One region of the Streptomyces sp. 5K101 genome, then DNA from elsewhere that is predicted to be linked to it. Evidence: riboswitches for the same ligand, from Rfam matches in the RefSeq annotation. Region 1 holds a riboswitch; each other region holds the start of a gene.
The links. A riboswitch is a leader RNA that binds a small molecule or an ion and turns the genes downstream of it on or off. The one in region 1 is predicted to bind thiamine pyrophosphate.

Region 1 (6,224 bases):
CCTCCCCGCCCCTTCCCGAACTGGGGGCGGTCCCCCAGGCCCCCGCCCGGCCTGACGGTGCCCGCACTGCCTGTACGGCCTGACGGCCGTGCCCGCACCGGCTCTGCGGCCTGGCGGCCGTGCGCGCGGGGTACGTGGCCCGGAGTGGGCCAGGCCTTCAGGGCGGCCGGTGTGGCCTGGCGGCTGTGCGCGCACTGGTTGTACGGCCTGGCGGCCGTGCGCGCGGGGTACGCGGCCCGCAGTCGGCCAGGGCCTCCACGGCCCGCATGGCCTGGTGGCCGTGCGGGTGCGCGGCCCGCATAGGAGCCAGCCTTCCAGGCCCGTGTGGCCTGGCGCCCGTGCCCGCACTGCCTGTACGGCCTGACCGCCGTCCCCGCGCTGGCTGTACGGCTGGCGGCCGTGCGCGCGGGGTAGGCGGCCCGGAGTGGGCCAGACCTGGCAGGCCCGTGTGCAGTGGCTCTGCGGCCGGCGGTCGGGCGTGCCTTGGCCCGGCGGCCTGCGTGGGTGCCCGGCGGCTGGTTTCGCGGAGCGAAAACAAGCCCCGCCGGCGTTTGAGGCGCGGGGTCCGGGGCGGAGCCCCGTAACGCCCGAAGGGCGTCAGGGGTCTGGGGGCTTGCCCCCAGTTCGGGAAGGGGCGGGGTGGGGGACATACCCGCGCAGCGGCTCCCGCACCGCACCCGCACCCCACGCCCTCAGAACGCCGGCCGCTCCGGGTCCAGCGACGCGCGGCCCTCCGTCGGCGACGATGCCTCCGCGAAGTGGCGGCGGGGTATGCGCCCCGCCCGGTACGCCAGGCGGCCCGCCTCCACCGCGTGCCGCATCGCCTCCGCCATCAGCACCGGCTCCTGCGCCCGCGTCACCGCCGACGCCAGCATCACCGCCGCGCACCCCAGTTCCATCGCCAGCGCCGCGTCCGACGCCGTGCCCGCGCCCGCGTCCAGGATCACCGGTACGCCCGCCTGCTCGACGATCAGCTGGAAGTTGTGCGGGTTGCGGATGCCGAGGCCGGACCCGATCGGTGAGCCCAGCGGCATGATCGCCGCGCACCCCACGTCCTCCAGCTTCCGCGCCAGCACCGGGTCGTCGTTGGTGTACGGCAGGACCGTGAAACCGTCGTCGACCAGCGTCTCGGCCGCCTCCAGCAGCGCCACGCCGTCCGGCAGCAGTGTGCGCTCGTCCGCGACGACCTCCAGCTTGATCCAGTCCGTGCCCAGCGCCTCCCGCGCGAGCCGTGCCGTCAGGACGGCCTCGCCGGCGGTGAAACAGCCGGCTGTGTTCGGCAGGACCTGGATGCCCAGCGTGGTCAGGACGGACAGAACCGACCCCTGCACGGTCGGGTCGAGACGCCGCATCGCGACCGTGGTGAGTTCCGTGCCGCTCGCGAGCAGCGAGCGCTCCAGGACGTCGAGGCTGGGCGCCCCGCCCGTACCCATGATCAGCCGCGAGGTGAACGCGGTGCCGCCGATGGTGAGACGGTCGTCGGCCATGGCGGTCAGCCTCCCTGCACGGCGGTGAGGATCTCGACCCGGTCGCCGTCGCCGAGCCGGGTGCCCGCCCACTGGCTGCGCGGGACGACGGCCTCGTTGACGGCGGCGGCCACCCCGGAGGGGGCCGTAGTGAGGGCCGCCACCACGGTGTCCAGCGTGGTGCGGTCGGCGAGCTCGCGGGTCTCGCCGTTGACGGAGACGTTCATGCGGGCTGCTCCTGTCGTACGCGTACGGCGGCCGGAAAAAACCGGTGGGGGCTGAACGGACATGCCAGCTCCGGCAGTTGACCGCTGGTGAGCGCGTCGGCGAGCACATCGCCGGTCACGGGCGTGAGCAGCACCCCGTTGCGGTAGTGGCCGGTCGCGAGCAACAGCCCCGGCAGTTCGGTGAATCCCAGCACCGGCGCGTTGTCCGGGGAGCCGGGCCGCAGCCCGGCGCGCGTCTCGGTCAGCGGCAGTTCGGTGATGCCGGGCACCAGCTCGTGCGCGTCCCGCAGCAGTTCGTACACGCCGCCGGCGGTGACGGTCGTGTCCCAGCCCAGTTCCTCGGTGGTCGCGCCGACCACCAGCTCGCCGTTCTGACGCGGCACGAGATACACGTGGCTGCCGCGTACCACCGCGCGCACGGTGCGGGACAGGAACGGCGCGTACGCACCCGGCACCGTCAGCCGCAGGACCTGGCCCTTCACCGGCCGTACGGGAGGCAGCACGTCGTCCGGCACCCCGCCGAGGCGGCCGCTCAGGCTGCCGCCCGCCAGCACCACCTGGCCGGCGGCGACCTCCGTCCCGTCGTCGAGGACCGCGCCCGCGGCGCGGTCGCGCACGATCAGCAGCCGCTCCGCCCAGGCGCGGCGGAAGTCGACCCCGGCACGCTCGCAGGCGACGACCAGCGCCGAGGCGAGCCGTCGCGGATCGACCTGGTGGTCCCCGTCGACCCGCAGACCGCCGCGGACCCCCGGCGCCAGCATGGGCTCCAGGCGGCGGCACTCGCGACCGGTGAGCCACTCCGACTCCAGGCCCGAACGGCGTTGCAGGGCGTGCAGTTCCCGCAGGTGCGCGCGGTCGTCGGCGTCGAGGGCGACGGCGAGGGTGCCGCACGCGCGGTAGCCGACCGACCGCCCGCTCGCCTCCTCCAGTTCGGCGGCGAACGCCGGGTAGCGGCGGGCCGATTCGAGGTTCAGGCCGAGCAGCGTCTGCTCGCCGTAGTGGAGTTCGGTGACGGCGGCCAGCATGCCGGCCGCGACCCGTGCGGCCCCGCCGCCGGGCTCCGGATCGGCGACGGCCACGCGCAGCCCGCGCTGCGCCGCGCGCCAGGCCGTGACCAGGCCGATGATCCCGCCCCCGACGACGAGGACGTCGGGTGCGTCTGGTGTACGAGACATGGGCGTCCAGCCCCTCCCTTCGCCGGCATGACCCGGATCAGGTTCGTACGGTCGGAGGCCGGCCAGCCTCCCTCTCAGCCCGGTGCGTCCGGGCTCCCGCGAGTGCCTTACGGTGGCCACCCTAACCCCACGCCCAGGCGCGCAGTAAGGGAGCCGCCGTCCCCCGGCGCGGGTGCGCAGGAGGGTGGAGGCAGTGGCGACATCGCTCGACGGACTGGTGCTCGCGCCGGTGGCCGACCAGGCCCCGGGCCAGGTCGGCACCCCGTACCCGGTTCCTGTACCACGAGGAGCAAGGGCGGATCTGGGCCGAGTACGCGGGCGGCGACGTGGTGCGCGGCCACCTCGTCGGCACCCGCGAGGGCGACCGGCTGGACTTCCGTTATGTCCAGTTGAAGACCGACGGCGGGACGTCCACCGGCCACTGCCTGTCCACCGTCGTCGAACTGCCAGACGGGCGCGTGCGCCTGGAGGAGACCTGGGAGTGGGAGTCGCAGGAGGGCAGCGGGACCAGCGTCGTCGAGCGGCTGCTGCCTGATGGTTCGTCAGAAGCTTAAGGTGGCCGGGTGAGCGAGCACACGCGGGAACAGGCGGGGGACGTGCGACGGGTCGTCGTGGTCGGCGCGGGCATGGCCGGGGTGCAGACCGCGGTCGCCCTGCGGGAACAGGGCTTCACCGGACCGGTGACCCTCATCGGCGCCGAGCCGCACCAGCCGTACGACCGGCCGCCGCTCTCCAAGGCGATCCTCCTGGGCACGGCGGAGGGCTCCGCGTTCGACATCGACTTCGACGCGCTCGACGTCGACCTGCGGCTCGGCTGCGAGGTGACCGGCGTACGCCCGGGGGCGCACGAGGTGGACACCGCCGCCGGCCCCGTCCCGTACGACGCCCTCGTCCTCGCCACCGGAGCCGAACCCGTCGCCCTGCCCGGAGCCACCGGCGTCCCGGGCGTCCATCTGCTTCGGACGCTCGACGACGCCGAACGGCTCCGGCCCGTGCTCGCGCGCCGGCACGACATCGTCGTCGTCGGGGCGGGCTGGATCGGCGCGGAGTTCGCGACCGCCGCGCGCGAGGCGGGCTGCGCGGTGACCGTCGTCGAGGCGGCCGACCGTCCGCTGGCCGGCTCCCTGCCCGCCGAGGTCGCGGCGCCCATGGCCCGCTGGTACGCCGAGGCGGGCGCCGAGCTGCTCACCGGCGAGCGGGTGGCCGCCGTCGAGCCGGGCACGGTCGTGCTGGCCGGATCGGGGCGCAGGATCGCGGCCGGCGCCGTCGTCGTCGGCATCGGCGCCCGGCCCGCGACCGCCGCCCTCGCCGGCAGCGGCATCGAGCTCGGCCCGGACGGCGCCGTCGTCGCAGACCGGCACCTGCGCACCTCCGCGCCCGACGTGTACGCCGTGGGTGACTGCGCCTCCTACCCCTCGGGCCGCTACGGCACCCGGCTGCTCGTCCACCACTGGGACAACGCGCTGCAGGGGCCGCGCACGGTCGCGGCGAACATCCTCGGGGCCGCCCCGGAGCCGCAGGTGTACGACCCGGTGCCGTACTTCTGGTCGGAGCAGTTCGGCCGTTTCGTGCAGTACGCGGGCCACCATCCGGCGGGCGACACGCTGCTGTGGCGGGGCGACCCGGCCGCAGGCGCCGGCTGGTCGGTGCTGTGGCTGCGCGAGGGCCGGCTGGTCGCGCTGCTCGCCGTCGACCGGCCGCGTGACCTGGCCCAGGGCCGCAGGCTCATCGCGTCCGGCGCGCGACTGGACCCGGGCCGGGCCGCCGACCCGTCCGTCCCCCTGAAGGGGGCGACCGCGTAGGCGTCGGCTACCGGCTGTCAGTCGCAGATGGCAGGCTTGTTCCTGTGACCGAGATTGACGCAAAGATCGATGCTCTCGTCCCCGCCTGGCTTCACCTGCCCGACATCGCGGAAATGCTCGATGTCGAGGTGACGCGCGTGCGGCAGCTGGTCAAGGAGGGCCAGCTGATCGCCGTCCGCCGTGGTGAGAACAGGACACTGCAGGTGCCTGCCGCCTTCATCGACGGCACCAAGGTGGTCAAGGGCCTCTCCGGGACCCTGACGCTCCTGCGGGACGACGGCTTCACCGACGAAGAGATGCTGGAGTGGCTGTTCACTCCGGACCCGACCCTGCCGGGGACCCCGGCGCAGGCGCTGAGCGAGAATCGCGGCACGGAGGTGAAGCGCCGGGCGCAGGCGCTCGCCGTCTGACGCCGTCGTCCCATCGGAGCGCGTGGTGCGGGCGGGAGCCGCACGGCCCCGGCCCGCACCCGCGCGCCGCTCATCACCCATCCTGCGGGGGGAAGCACCATGTCCACGGCTCGCGAACTGCTCGGCGACGCCCGCCTGTATCTCTGCACCGACGCCCGGAAGCGCCAGGGCGACCTGGCGGCGTTCCTGGACGCCGTGCTCGCCGGCGGCGTCGACGTCGTCCAGCTGCGCGACAAGGGCATGGAGGCGGGCGAGGAGCTGGAACACCTGCAGGTCTTCGCCGACGCCTGCCGGCGGCACGGCAAGCTCCTCGCGGTCAACGACCGGGCGGACGTGGCCCACGCCATCGGCTCGGACGTGCTGCACCTGGGCCAGGGCGACCTGCCCGTCCCCGCCGCGCGGGCCATCCTCGGCGACCAGGTGCTCATCGGCCGCTCGACGCACGCCGAGGCAGAGGTGGACGCGGCCGCCGCCGAGCCGGGCGTCGACTACTTCTGCACCGGTCCCTGCTGGCCCACCCCCACCAAGCCCGGCCGCTTCGCCCCGGGCCTCGGCCTCGTGCGCTACGCGGCCTCGCTGGGGAGCGAGCGGCCCTGGTTCGCGATCGGCGGCATCGACGCGTCCAACCTGGACGAGGTGCTGGACGCGGGGGCCCGCAGGGTCGTCGTCGTACGCGCGATCACGGAGGCCGACGATCCGGCCGCGGCGGCCGCCGATCTGGCGAAGCGGATCAGGGAGCGCAGCGCCTGATCGGCGGGAGGACCCCGGCAGCCGGAGACCGCCGGCGTCGCCGAGTCGTCTCACGAGTGTCCAGAGTATGGACACGAGGCGGACAAAAGGCGACAAAATCCCCTGATCTGGTTGGGTGATCCGTCCCGCCTGGCTAACCTGCCCGTATGGCCCTCGGCACTGCTTCCACCAGGACGGATCGCGCACGCACCGTGCGCGACATGCTCGCGACAGGCGAGACGACGTACTCCTTCGAGTTCTTCTCGCCCAAGACGGACAAGGGCGAGAAGAACCTCTGGAACGCGCTGCGCAGGGTCGAGGCCGTCGCGCCCGACTTCGTCTCCGTCACCTACGGTGCCGGCGGCTCCACCCGCGCCGGCACCGTGAAGGCCACGCAGAAGATCGCCGCCGACTC
Region 2 (6,224 bases), on a different contig from region 1:
CTGCCGCCGCCCGGCTGATGGCCGCCGCAACAACCCCCGGCGGGGTCGCCACCGCCAGCACTCTGATGACGAACGAGGAAACCTCTCGTGAGGTGCAGGAGTCGCTCGAACCGGAAGAGGAGTGGGAGACCGAAGGCGGGCACGCCTCAGTGGCGGCTGAGAACCAGAACCCGCCCGGATCCATGAGCTCCGCCCGAGGGATGTGAGGTCATGGAGATCGCGATCACCATCTCCGTGATCATCGCCATGATCATTGCCGGAGTGCTGCTGATCCATCTGCTCAACGGCCAGCACGACGAGCGGATCGCAGCATTCCACTACGGCGATGCCCTGCCGGGAATCGGCCGACGGAGCCGGAAGACCCGACACCGGAAGAACATGCCGGGTCGCCCGCCGTCCCCGCAAACCCGCTCGTCACCACTCAAGGCGAACACCGAGAAGGGCCGCGGATGACGCCTGACCTGTCTCCTGACCGGGGCCGTGCCGGTGGGCGTGGCGCCAAGCGTCCGCCCACCGGCACGTCGTCCCGATGAAAGAAGCCACCGTGAAGCCTACAGAACAACCCCCCTCGGACGGGCGGGCCGAGGTGCGGATCGTCGCGGCATCCCCCAAGGCTGCCCGTCAGGTCGCAGAGGCACTCCGTCAACGCTTCGCCGCCACCGAACAGCGCAGCTACCCCGCGGGGAGCGACGGCGGAACCCGCCTCCACCTCACGGTGGACACGACGCACACGGCAGAGCGGGCACAGCCCTGGCTGGAAACCAGTCGGTCCTCCGCGCAGGACCGCACACAGACGGACGAAGTCTGAGGAAAGGACCTCATCCCCAGCACCAGTGGGCAGCAATCATGGCAACACTTCGCGAGCGGAAGAACTATCGCGAAGCGATCATGAAGACCCTGTAGGAGGCCCCAGACGGCAAACGCCTCCTTGGCACAGCTGCGCAACGACCTCCACATGCCTGAGCAGGACCTGGCCGCAGCCTGTGCGTATCTCGCGGGCGACGGGCTCATCACGGTCGGCTGGACACAGGAACCACACCCGCACTGGTCACGCTGACGCACCACGGAATCCGGCTCATGGAGGCCCAAGAGGAGGAACGCGGCTGACACGGCGCCGAGCCTTTCCGATCAAGGAACGTATTATCTGAAGAGTCCCTTATGCCGGATAAGCGGCATAGGCATACCATTGTGCATGGGTCGGCGCACTTCTCACGTGCGACGGCCTGGATGGGCGGCCCCGGTGTGTAAACGCCGGGGCCGTTGCGCACGGTCGACACGACGGTAGTGATCGAGCGGATCCTGGCAGCAAGGCATCGAAGCCCAGCACACGGCTGCCCCGGGCGACCCACTCGTTTGGAGACAGCCGGCGCGGCAGGCGAACGTGAAAGCAGGGCTGGTGACGTGAAAGGGCGCGGCTATGGTGGAGGGCGATCGGCAGCCCGGCAAGGACAGTTTTCGCGAACGCGTCGGTCGGCGCCGGTGACAGTGGCCCAGTCAGAGGTCGCCGCCCGGCCGCGCCACCAGACATTTCCTGCCGCAGCTCGTTCGTGAGAGACGACAGCGTCCCCCGGGTCGCATGCCGAGGGACGCTGAGACGTAAGAAGATCAGTCCGCGATAGGGAGGTAGACGCGGTGGCCGGCCTCCGCGAACTCCTTCGACTTGGCGAGCATGCCCGCTTCAACGTCATCGTCACTGGTCATGGCGAGATCCGGGGCGAACCGCTCTGTGATGCTTCTGCTGATCTTCATCGAGCAGAACTTCGGGCCGCACATCGAGCAGAAGTGCGCGGTCTTCGCCGGCTCGGCGGGCAGCGTCTCGTCGTGGAACTCCCGTGCCGTATCCGGGTCGAGGGCCAGGTTGAACTGGTCCTCCCACCGGAACTCGAAGCGGGCGTCGGACAGCGCGTCGTCCCACTCCTGGGCGCCCGGGTGCCCCTTGGCCAGGTCCGCCGCGTGCGCCGCGATCTTGTACGTGATGACACCGGTCTTCACGTCGTCGCGGTTCGGCAGGCCCAGGTGCTCCTTGGGCGTCACGTAACAGAGCATGGCCGTGCCCCACCATGCGATCATCGCCGCTCCGATGCCGGAGGTGATGTGGTCGTAGGCCGGAGCGATGTCGGTGGTCAGCGGGCCGAGCGTGTAGAACGGCGCCTCCTCGCAGATCTCCTGCTGGAGGTCGATGTTCTCCTTGATCTTGTGCATCGGGACGTGGCCCGGGCCCTCGATCATGGTTTGCACATGGTGCCGCTTGGCGATCGTGTTCAGCTCACCGAGCGTCCTGAGCTCCGCGAACTGCGCCTCGTCGTTGGCGTCCGCGATCGAGCCGGGGCGCAGGCCGTCGCCGAGCGAGTACGTGACGTCGTACGCGGCGAGGATCTCGCACAGCTCCTCGAAGTTCTCGTAGAGGAAGCTCTCCTTGTGGTGCGCCAGGCACCACGCCGCCATGATCGAGCCGCCGCGCGAGACGATCCCGGTCTTGCGGTTCGCGGTGAGCGGCACGTACGCCAGGCGGACGCCGGCGTGGACCGTCATGTAGTCGACGCCCTGCTCGGCCTGCTCGATGACCGTGTCCTTGTAGATCTCCCAGGTCAGCTCCTCGGCTTTGCCGTCGACCTTCTCCAGTGCCTGGTACAGCGGCACCGTGCCGATCGGCACGGGGGAGTTGCGCAGGACCCACTCACGAGTGGTGTGGATGTTGCGGCCGGTGGACAGGTCCATGACCGTGTCGGCGCCCCAGCGGGTCGCCCAGGTCATCTTCTCGACCTCCTCCTCGATGGAGGAGGTGACCGCGGAGTTGCCGATGTTGGCGTTGACCTTCACCAGGAACCGCTTGCCGATGATCATCGGCTCGATCTCCGGGTGGTTGACGTTCGCCGGCAGGACGGCGCGGCCCGCGGCGATCTCCTGGCGCACCACCTCGGGCGCGACGTTCTCGCGAAGGGCGACGTATTCCATCTCCGGCGTGATCTCGCCGCGGCGGGCGTACGCGAGCTGCGTCACCGCCTGGCCGTCCCGGCCCCGGCGGGGCTGACGCGGACGGCCGGGGAAGACGGCGTCGAGGTTGCGCAGGCCCCCGCGCGGAGACGTGTGCTTGATCCCGTCGTCCTCGGGGCGGACCGGGCGGCCCGCGTACTCCTCGGTGTCGCCGCGACCGATGATCCAGTTCTCCCGCAGCGGGGGCAGACCGCGGCGTACGTCCGTCTCGACGTTCGGGTCCGTGTACGGCCCCGACGTGTCGTACAGCGTCACGTCCTTGCCGTTGGTGAGGTGCACCTTGCGGACCGGCACGCGGAGGTCGGGACGCGAGCCCTCGACGTATCCCTTGTGCCAGCCGATGGACTTCCCGGCCTCGTCGTTCTCGTTGGAGGCAGGCGTGCGTGCGTCCGATACGGTCATGAGACCTACTCCCTACGCCGGCATTACCCGGTAACAGGTTCGGCGGTCGGCGCAGCTGTCCCGTACGGATGTACGAAGGTCAGCGCCCTCTCAGCCCGGTGCTCCGAGCTCCCGCGTGTGCAAAGGTGGCACCACGCTAGCGTCATGTCTGGCGCGCTGAACAGAGGGCCCCTCTCGTTCTTGCGATGATCGGTCCGTGACCTCATCGCCGCAGCACCCCGAACAGCAGGGCCACGATCACGGCCACGTGCACAGTCACGGGCCGGCAGCGCCGGTCTCCCGGCACCTCCGCAGGGTCATCGCCGCGGTGTTGATCCCCTTCGCGACGGCCGTTCTGGTCGGCCTCGCCGTGCTGTGGCCGGGCGAGGCGCCCGGCCACGAGCGCTCGGGGGTCGGCTTCGACCGGCAGACCGAGCAGGGCAGGGTCGTGAGCGTCGAGAGGGTCGACTGCAAGGACGTCAACGCGGGCCAGGTCCCGCCGACGGGCGACACGTCGACGCCAGAGGGCCGAGAGGCGGTCGCCGCGCAGCAGGGCGACTGCGGAAAGGCCACCGTCGAGGTCACCACCGGCAAGGACAAGGGCCGCAGGTTCGTCGAGATCGTCCAGCCCGACGCGCCGCGGCAGCTGAAGGAGGGCCAGGGCGTGGTGGTGGCGTACGCGCCGGACGCCCCCCGCGATCTGCAGTACTCGGTGACCGATGTGGACCGCGGATTCCCGATGGCTCTGCTGGCGGGCATCTTCGCCCTGGTGGTGGTCCTGGTCGGGCGTATGCGCGGCGTGATGGCGCTGATCGCGCTCGCCGTCTCGTTCGCCGTGCTGACGCTGTTCATCCTGCCCGCGATCCTGCAGGGGTCGAATCCGCTGCTGGTCGCGGTGGTCGGGGCGAGCGCGATCATGCTGATCGCCCTCTACTCGTGCCACGGCATCACGGCGCGGACGTCGGTCGCCGTGCTGGGCACGCTGATCTCGCTGCTGCTCATCGGCCTGCTCGGCTCGCTGTTCATCGGCTGGGCCAGCCTCAGCGGCAACACCGACGACAACACCGGCCTGATCAAGGGCCTCTACCCGAACATCGACATGAGCGGCCTGCTGCTCGCGGGAGTCATCATCGGCTCGCTCGGCGTGCTCGACGACGTCACGGTGACGCAGACCTCGGCGGTCTGGGAACTGCACCAGGCCGATCCGGGCATGGGGCCGCGCGGCCTCTACCGGTCCGCCATCCGGATCGGCCGCGACCACATCGCCTCGGTCGTCAACACGCTCGTCCTCGCCTACGCGGGCGCGGCCCTGCCGCTGCTGCTGCTCTTCTCGATCGCCCAGTCCAGCGTGGGCACGGTGGCGAACAGCGAGTTGGTGGCGGAGGAGATCGTGCGGACCCTGGTGGGCTCGATCGGCCTCGTCGCCTCGGTGCCGGTGACCACAGCGCTCGCCGCCCTGGTCGTCTCGGCGGACCGTCCCGGCCGAGCGGGCGAGACGACGGCGGCACCCGCGCGGGGCGGCAGGGGGCGGCGCCGCAAGAAGTAGCCGGACGGCGGCTGACCGTTCGTCAGCCGGCGTTCTCCTCGGCCAGGATGCGCCCGAGCTCCTCCTCCAGGCTGACCTCGAGATCGCCCAGCGCGAGCTCCTGGCCGAGCGGCACCAGTTTGTCCGTACGGTCGAGGAAGGCGACGAGCGGCGGCGCGGCGACGCGGAACAGGGCGGAGTCGCTTCCGACGCGCAGGCGGATGTGGACGTCCGACAGCGTCTCGGGCCGGGTCGGCGCCACGTGCACGTCTCCGTCCCCGCTCGGGGCGTTGATCCCGTCGAGCAGCAGTTCCCGGCCGAAGGCCCAGGTCACGGGCGCGTCACCGGGAAGGTGGAAGGTCATCCGCACCGCGTAGGGGTCCGACGTCTCGTAGCGCAGCTCCACGGGCATCCGGAAGGACAGCTCCTCGGAGACGAGAAAACTCATCAGAACCTCGGCCTGGACCGACTCTCGCATCACGTACCTCGCAATAGCTGAAGCAATGAATGAACCGTGCTGACGAAAAGAGGAAGCGGCCAGGAACGATCTCTGCCGGCTCTCTTGGCCTTGTCGACGCCATCGTGCTGGAAGCGGCAGCAGATCACAAGGAGTGATATTTCAGATACTGATAGAGAAGGCGAACAGCGCCAGCAGACTGCCGATCCCGGACCGCATCTGTGCAACTGCCGGGCCAGCCTGGCTTCTTGGTGCACGGGAAGGGAAATGGCCATCGTCGCAGCCGTGTCACCCGCTGTGACCGGAATGGCCGCGCAGACCGTGCCCAGCGCGTACTCCTGGCGTTCGACGACCGGTTCCCTGTGCCCGAGGGAAGCGAGCCGCTCCATGAGGGCGGCCCGGTCGCGCACCGAGTAGGGCGTCACCGGCTGCACGGGGTGGCGGTCGAGGTGGTCGCGGCGGGCGTCCTCGCCGAGCTGGCTGAGCAGGCACTGTCCGATGGCGTGGGCGTGCCCGGTCGCACGGAAGCCGGCCCACTCCTGGACGGCCGGGGCGTACGGCGAGTCCGCGACCGACACGAGCTCGATCTCGCCCTCGCGGTAGACGGCGAAGTAGACGGCGACGCCGATCGCGTCCCGCCAGTGCGTCAGCGAGTCCTCGACGGTGCTGCGACGATTCCGCGCCTGCTCGCTCCCGACCAGCCGGCCGATCGCGTCTCCGAGCGTGAACACGCCCTTGTCCCGGCGGAGGTACTCCTCGTGCGTCAGAGTGCGCAGCAGGTGATAGGCGGTGGGCAGCGGAATGCCGGCCTCACGCGCGAGCTGCTTGGCAGGAGCTCCGCCCTCGTGCGCCGCCGCCGCCTCGAGC
Region 3 (6,224 bases), on a different contig from region 1:
ACGCCGTCTCGGACGCCCTCGCCGAACTCCTCGTCACCGCCCGCGTCGTGGGGGTGATGGGCGGCCACGCGATGGGCCGGGGGACCGAGGCGTACGCGGGCGCGGCCCGGCTCGGCCGCTCCCTCACCCGCGCGGGGTTCACGGTGGCGACGGGGGGCGGGCCGGGTGCGATGGAGGCCGCCAACCTCGGCGCGTACGCCGCTGGGCACGCCGATGAGATGCTGGCGGACGCCCTCCAACTGCTGGCGAAGGCACCCTCGTTCATGCCCTCGGTGACCGACTGGGCCCAGGCGGCCTTCGAGGTGCGCGTCCGCTGGCCGCTGGGCGCCGACTCGGTCGGCATCCCCACCTGGTTCTACGGGCACGAGCCGCCGAACGCGTTCGCGGGGCACATCGCCAAGTACTTCGCCAACGCCACGCGCGAGGACGGTCTGCTGGCCCGCTGCGACGCGGGGGTGGTCTTCCTGCCGGGCGCGGCGGGAACGGTGCAGGAGATCTTCGACAACGCGACCCCGAACTACTACGGTTCACGCGGCGAACCGACCCCCATGGTGCTGGTCGACCGCGCCCACTGGACCGACCACCTGCCCACGTGGCCGCTGCTGCGCTCGCTGGCCCGGGGCCGGGCCATGGAGTCCCGGATCGCCCTGGTGGACTCGGTCGACGAGGTGCCCGGGGCGCTGCTGCGGCTGGGGACCGGCGCGTAGGCGAGGCGAGCGGGACCGTGGGCCCGGCGGCCGGTACCGGTATCGTTGGTCCGGCACCGGCACCGGCACCGTGGCCCGGCAACGACACCGAGGCCCGTACGCCGCGCACCAGCACAGGGACCGCGGGTCAGGCAACGTAACCGTGCGTCGGGTGCCGGGCGCCGGGACCGGGCCCGTGGGTCAGGGGCCGGGTGTCAGGACCACCACGTCGTCCGCGGTGATCACCACGCCGACCGCTGCCCCCTCGCCCGGCGCGGCGCGCAGGGAACACTCGGCCTCCAGCACGGGTCCCTCGGCAGGCTGCAGACGCAGGGCGACGTGGCTGCCGCGGAACGTCCGCGAGACGACCGTGGCCGCCAGGCCCTGGCCCGGCTCCACGACGTGCACCCCGGACGGCCGTACGAGCAGCGAGCGTTCGCCCTGCGGCGAGCAGTCCGGGACGGGAATCTTGCCCCAGGGGGTGTCGGCTGCCGCGCCACTGACCGTGGCCGGCACGACGTTGTCGAAGCCGAGGAAGCGTGCGACGAACTCCGACGCCGGGCGCTGCCACACCTCCAGCGGCGTCCCCGTCTGGGCGATGCGCCCCTCCTGCATGACCACGACACGGTCGGCGAGCGCGAAGGCCTCCCCCTGGTCGTGGGTGACGGCGAGGACCGTGGTTCCCAACCGGCCGAACAGCCCGCGCAGTTCGACGACGAGCCGCTCGCGCAGCCCGCGGTCCAGCTGGCCGAGCGGCTCGTCGAGCATCAGCAGCTTGGGCTCCGGCGCCAGCGCCCTGGCGAGCGCGACCCGTTGCTGCTCACCACCGGACAGCGCGGCCACGGACCGTCGCTGCGCCCCCGGCAGCCCGACGAGCTCGAGCAACTCGTCCACCCGGCGGCTGCGGCGGCCGACGCGCGAGGTCTCCCCCGCTCCGGAGGGACGCATGCGCAGGCCGAAGGCGACGTTGCCCGCCACGTCGCGGTGCGGGAAGAGCTGGTGGTCCTGGAACATCAGCCCCACGCCCCGGCGGTGGACCGGCACTCCGGCCTGGTCGGCGCCCGCGAGCAGCACCCGGCCCGCGTCGGCACGCTGGAGTCCGGCGACCACCCTGAGCAGCGTGGACTTGCCACTGCCGCTCGGTCCCAGCACGCAGACGATCTCGTGCTCGGCGACCTTCAGGTCGACCGCTTCGAGGGCGGCCCGGGAGCCGAACCGTACGGTGACGCCCTCCAGTTCCAGCAGCGCCATCAGAACTCCTCGGAGGTGGTGTCGGTACGGAGGCGTTCGAGGAGGAGCAGCGCGGCGGCGCACACCACCATCAGGATCGTGCCGAGGGCCATCGCCTGCCCGTAGTTGAGCTCTCCGGGCCTGCCCAGCAGCCGGGCGACGGCGACGGGCAGCGTCGGCTGGTCGGGCCGGGCGATGAAGACGGTCGCCCCGAACTCGCCGAGTGACACGGCGAACGCGAATCCCGCCGCCACCAGCAGCGCCCGGCTCACCAGCGGCAGATCGACCTCGCGCCAGGCGCGCAGCGGCGACGCGCCGAGCACGGCCGCCGCCTCGCGCAGCCGGACGTCGACGGCGCGCAGCACGGGCAGCATCGTCCGTACGACGAAGGGCACGCCGACCAGCGCCTGCGCGAGCGGCACCAGCATCCACGAGCCGCGCAGGTCGACCGGCGGCTCGTCGAGCGCGATCAGGAAGCCGAAGCCGACGGTCACCGCCGAGACCCCGAGGGGCAGCATCAGCAGGGCGTCGAATCCCCGGACGAGCCGGCCGGCCCGGAGGGTGAGGGCGGCCGCCGCGAGCCCGCCGACCAGTACCGAGACGGCGGTCGCGACGAGCGCGTACTCCAGCGAGTTGGCCACGGCGTCGACCGGCGGGACGAGGAAGGCGCCGCCGGTCTCGTCGAGCACGGTGAGCGCGCGGTAGTAGTCGAACCCGTAGCCGCGGGGAGTGTCGAAGGACCGCTCGACCAGTACGCCGAGCGGCGCGATCAGCAGCAGGGCGACGCTGCCCAGCACCCCGCAGAGCACGCTCCACTGGGCAGCTCCGCGCGGACGATGTGCGGTACGGGCCGGGTCCACGAGCCTGAGCGCGCCCTCACGGCGCCGCACGACACGGGCGTGGACGGCGAGGACGACGCAGACGGTGGCGAACTGCAGCATCGTGAGCACGGCCGCCGTCGGCAGGTCGAGCATCTCGGCCGTCTGCCGGTAGATCTCCACTTCGAGGGTGGCGAAGGTGGGACCGCCGAGGATCTGCACGATGCCGAAGGAGCTGAAGGTGAACAGGAAGACCATCAGCGCGGCCGCGGCGACGGACGGCACGAGCGCGGGAAGCGTCACCCGCCGCCAGGCCGTCAGCCGCCCGGCGCCGAGCACCCGCGCGGCCTCCTCCTGACGCGGGTCGAGCTGCGACCACAGGCCGCCGACGGTGCGGACGACCACGGCGTAGTTGAAGAAGACGTGCGCGAGCAGGATCGCCCAGACCGTGGTGTCCAGGCGCACGCCCCACAGCTCGTCGAGCAGCCCGCCGCGGCCCAAAAGGGCGAGGAAGGCCGTGCCGACGACGACCGTCGGCAGCACGAACGGCACAGTGACCACGGCACGCAGGAGGCGCCTGCCGGGGAAGTCGAGCCGGGCGAACACGTAGGCGCCGGGCAGGGCGACGAGCAGGGTGAGCGCGGTGGAGGCGAGCGCCTGCCAGGTGGTGAACCACAGGACGTGCAGGATGTCCGGGCGTCCGAGGACCTCACCGAACCGCCCGAACTGCCAGGCGCCCTCGACGCGCAGGCCGCGGCCGACGATCGCGGTGACCGGATAGGCGAAGAAGACGGCGAAGAACGCGACGGGTCCGGCCATCAGGGCGAACCGTGCCGCGTTCCCCCGCAGCAACTGCCTTACTTCAGGACGAGCGAGGACCACGACCGGACCCACTGCTCACGGTTCTCGGCGATCGTGCCGGGAGCGACGGTCTCGGGCTTGTCGACGACCACGCCGTGCTCGGTGAACAGCTCGGGCAGCTTCGCGCCCTCGACCACGGGGTTGACGAACATGGTGAGCGGCATGCCCTCCTGGAACGTCCTGGTGATCAGGAAGTCCAGCAGCGCCTTGCCGCCCGCCTCGTTCTTCGCACCCTTGAGCAGCCCGGCGAACTCGATCTGGCGGAAGCAGGTGCCGGTCGCGACACCCGTGGGCGCCTCGGCGGGCTGCGGGTCGGCGTAGAGGACCTCGACCGGCGGGCTGGAGGCGTACGAGACGACGAGGGGACGGTCGGCTCCCGCCTTCTTGCCGCCCGCCGAGCCGGAGAACTCCTCGTTGTACGCCTGCTCCCAGCCGTCGACGACCTTGACGCCGTTGGCCTTGAGCTTCTTCCAGTAGTCCTGCCAGCCGGACTCGCCGAACGCACCGACGCTGCCGAGCAGGAAGCCGAGGCCGGGCGAGGACGTCGCCGGGTTCTCGACGACGAGCAGGTTCTTGTACGCGGGCTTCGCGAGGTCGGCGAAGGTCTTCGGGGGCGCGAGCTTCTCGTCGGCGAAGTACTTCTTGTCGTAGTTCACGCAGATGTCGCCGGTGTCGACGGGCGTGACACGGTGCTTGTCCCCGTCGAGCCGCGCCTCGTCCGCCACCTGGTCCAGCCCCTGGGCCTCGTAGGGCGTGAACAGGTCGTTGTCGAGGGCGCGGGAGAGCAGGGTGTTGTCGACGCCGAAGAAGACGTCGCCCTGCGGGGAGCCCTTGGTGAGGATCTCCTTGTTGAGCGCGGCGCCGGCGTCCCCGCTCTTGAGGACCTTGATGGTGTACCCGGTCTGCCGGGTGAACTCCTTGAGGACGGCGTCGGACGCCGCGAAGGAGTCGTGGCTGACAAGGGTGACGGTCTTGGACCCGCCGCTTGTGCCGGACCCGGAGTCCTCGGACCCGCCGCCGCAGGCCGCGAGGGCGGTGACGCCGAGGGCGGCGGCGAGTGCTGCGCCGGCGGCACGCCGAAGCTGGCTGTTCATGATGGTGCTGACTCCCTACGCCGGTATGACCCGGATCAGGTCCGAGGGTCTGCGGCCCCTGGGCGTCTTCGCACGCCCTGCCGCACTCTCAGCGCTGCTGCGCTCCCCTGTCGGAATGTTTCGTTGTTCATTTGTGCGAACGCACAGGGCACAGTATCAGCCACCCGGCCGACGGCCCCCGGTCACCTCTCCTGCGCCGCCAGCTGCCCGCACGCGCCGTCGATCTCCTGCCCGCGAGTGTCCCGGACCGTGACCGGCACACCGTGGGCGGCGATGGCCTCCACGAACGCCTTCTCGTCCTCCGGCCGCGACGCGGTCCACTTGGAGCCGGGCGTGGGGTTCAGCGGGATCAGGTTGACATGGACCCGCTTGCCCTTGAGGAGCCGGCCGAGCAGATCGCCGCGCCACGCCTGGTCGTTGATGTCGCGGATCAGCGCGTACTCGACGGAGATCCGGCGGCCGGACTTCTCCGCGTACTCCCAGGCGGCGTCGAGGACCTCGCGGACCTTCCAACGGGTGTTGACCGGCACGAGCGTGTCGCGCAGCTCGTCGTCCGGCGCGTGCAGGGAGACGGCGAGGCGGCACTTGAAGCCCTCGTCGGCGAAGCGCAGCATCGCGGGGACCAGGCCCACCGTGGAGACGGTGATGCCGCGCTGCGAGAGGCCGAGACCGTCGGGCTCGGGGTCGGTCAGCCGGCGGATGGCACCGACGACCCGCTTGTAGTTGGCGAGCGGCTCGCCCATGCCCATGAACACGATGTTGGACAGCCGGGCCGGGCCGCCGGGGACCTCTCCGTCCCGCAGCGCGCGCATGCCGTCGACGATCTGGTGCACGATCTCGGCGGTGGACAGGTTCCGGTCGAGACCGGCCTGTCCGGTCGCGCAGAACGGACAGTTCATCCCGCAGCCCGCCTGCGAGGAGATGCACATCGTGACCCGGTCCGGGTAGCGCATCAGGACGGACTCGACGAGCGTGCCGTCGTGGAGGCGCCACAGCGTCTTGCGGGTGGTGTCGTTGTCGCAGGAGATGTGCCGCACGACCGACATCAGATCGGGCAGCAGCTCCGTGGCGAGCTTCTCGCGCGCGGCAGCGGGGATGTCGGTCCACTGCGCGGGGTCGTGCGCGTACCGCGCGAAGTAGTGCTGGGACAGCTGCTTGGCGCGGAACGGCTTCTCGCCGATCGCGGCGACGGCGTCCTTGCGCTCGGCAGGCGAGAGGTCGGCGAGGTGCCGCGGGGGCTTCTTGGCTCCGCGGGGCGCGACGAAAGTGAGTTCTCCGGGCTTGGGCATGGTGCTACCAGTGTCGCAGACGGAGTCCGGTGACCCGCGGGCCTCGATGCCGGCGGTGGGCGTCATCGGTCGTTGCCGGTCGCTGTGGGGCAACCTTGGACGGCCCGCAGACGGCCCAGCCGGAACACGTTCTGGCTGGCCGGCAGGGCAAGGAGCGGCTTGAACGACCGCACGAGCCGTCGACCACGGCAGGGCGAACCTCTCCCCCGCGCGTGGTCCCTGCCGAACCAGCGCCCGACCACAGCA

Region 2: it holds a riboswitch for thiamine pyrophosphate, as region 1 does, so the genes downstream of both, thiC (phosphomethylpyrimidine synthase ThiC) here and thiO (glycine oxidase ThiO) in region 1, are expected to answer to the same signal.
Region 3: it holds a riboswitch for thiamine pyrophosphate, as region 1 does, so the genes downstream of both, ACLB9X_RS21745 (thiamine ABC transporter substrate binding subunit) here and thiO (glycine oxidase ThiO) in region 1, are expected to answer to the same signal.

What each region holds. Positions count from the first base shown of each region.
Region 1 covers NZ_JBKFFO010000001.1:339,428-345,651, reverse strand. The annotation lists gene ACLB9X_RS01525 (thiazole synthase) at 693-1,487, opposite strand; gene thiS (sulfur carrier protein ThiS) at 1,493-1,693, opposite strand; gene thiO (glycine oxidase ThiO) at 1,690-2,868, opposite strand; TPP riboswitch at 2,866-2,978, opposite strand; partial or broken gene ACLB9X_RS01510 (hypothetical protein) at 3,062-3,422, shown strand; gene ACLB9X_RS01505 (NAD(P)/FAD-dependent oxidoreductase) at 3,432-4,670, shown strand; gene ACLB9X_RS01500 (Rv2175c family DNA-binding protein) at 4,715-5,080, shown strand; gene thiE (thiamine phosphate synthase) at 5,180-5,830, shown strand; gene metF (methylenetetrahydrofolate reductase [NAD(P)H]) at 5,977-6,224, shown strand, end outside.
Region 2 covers NZ_JBKFFO010000005.1:435,349-441,572, reverse strand. The annotation lists gene ACLB9X_RS12990 (DUF5994 family protein) at 1-206, shown strand, start outside; gene ACLB9X_RS12985 (hypothetical protein) at 211-453, shown strand; gene ACLB9X_RS12980 (hypothetical protein) at 545-808, shown strand; gene thiC (phosphomethylpyrimidine synthase ThiC) at 1,606-3,396, opposite strand; TPP riboswitch at 3,389-3,521, opposite strand; gene ACLB9X_RS12970 (YibE/F family protein) at 3,593-4,921, shown strand; gene ACLB9X_RS12965 (SsgA family sporulation/cell division regulator) at 4,944-5,378, opposite strand; partial or broken gene ACLB9X_RS12960 (IclR family transcriptional regulator) at 5,520-6,224, opposite strand, start outside.
Region 3 covers NZ_JBKFFO010000011.1:96,698-102,921, forward strand. The annotation lists gene ACLB9X_RS21730 (LOG family protein) at 1-707, shown strand, start outside; gene ACLB9X_RS21735 (ABC transporter ATP-binding protein) at 888-1,937, opposite strand; gene ACLB9X_RS21740 (ABC transporter permease) at 1,937-3,553, opposite strand; gene ACLB9X_RS21745 (thiamine ABC transporter substrate binding subunit) at 3,592-4,689, opposite strand; TPP riboswitch at 4,685-4,808, opposite strand; gene rlmN (23S rRNA (adenine(2503)-C(2))-methyltransferase RlmN) at 4,872-5,978, opposite strand.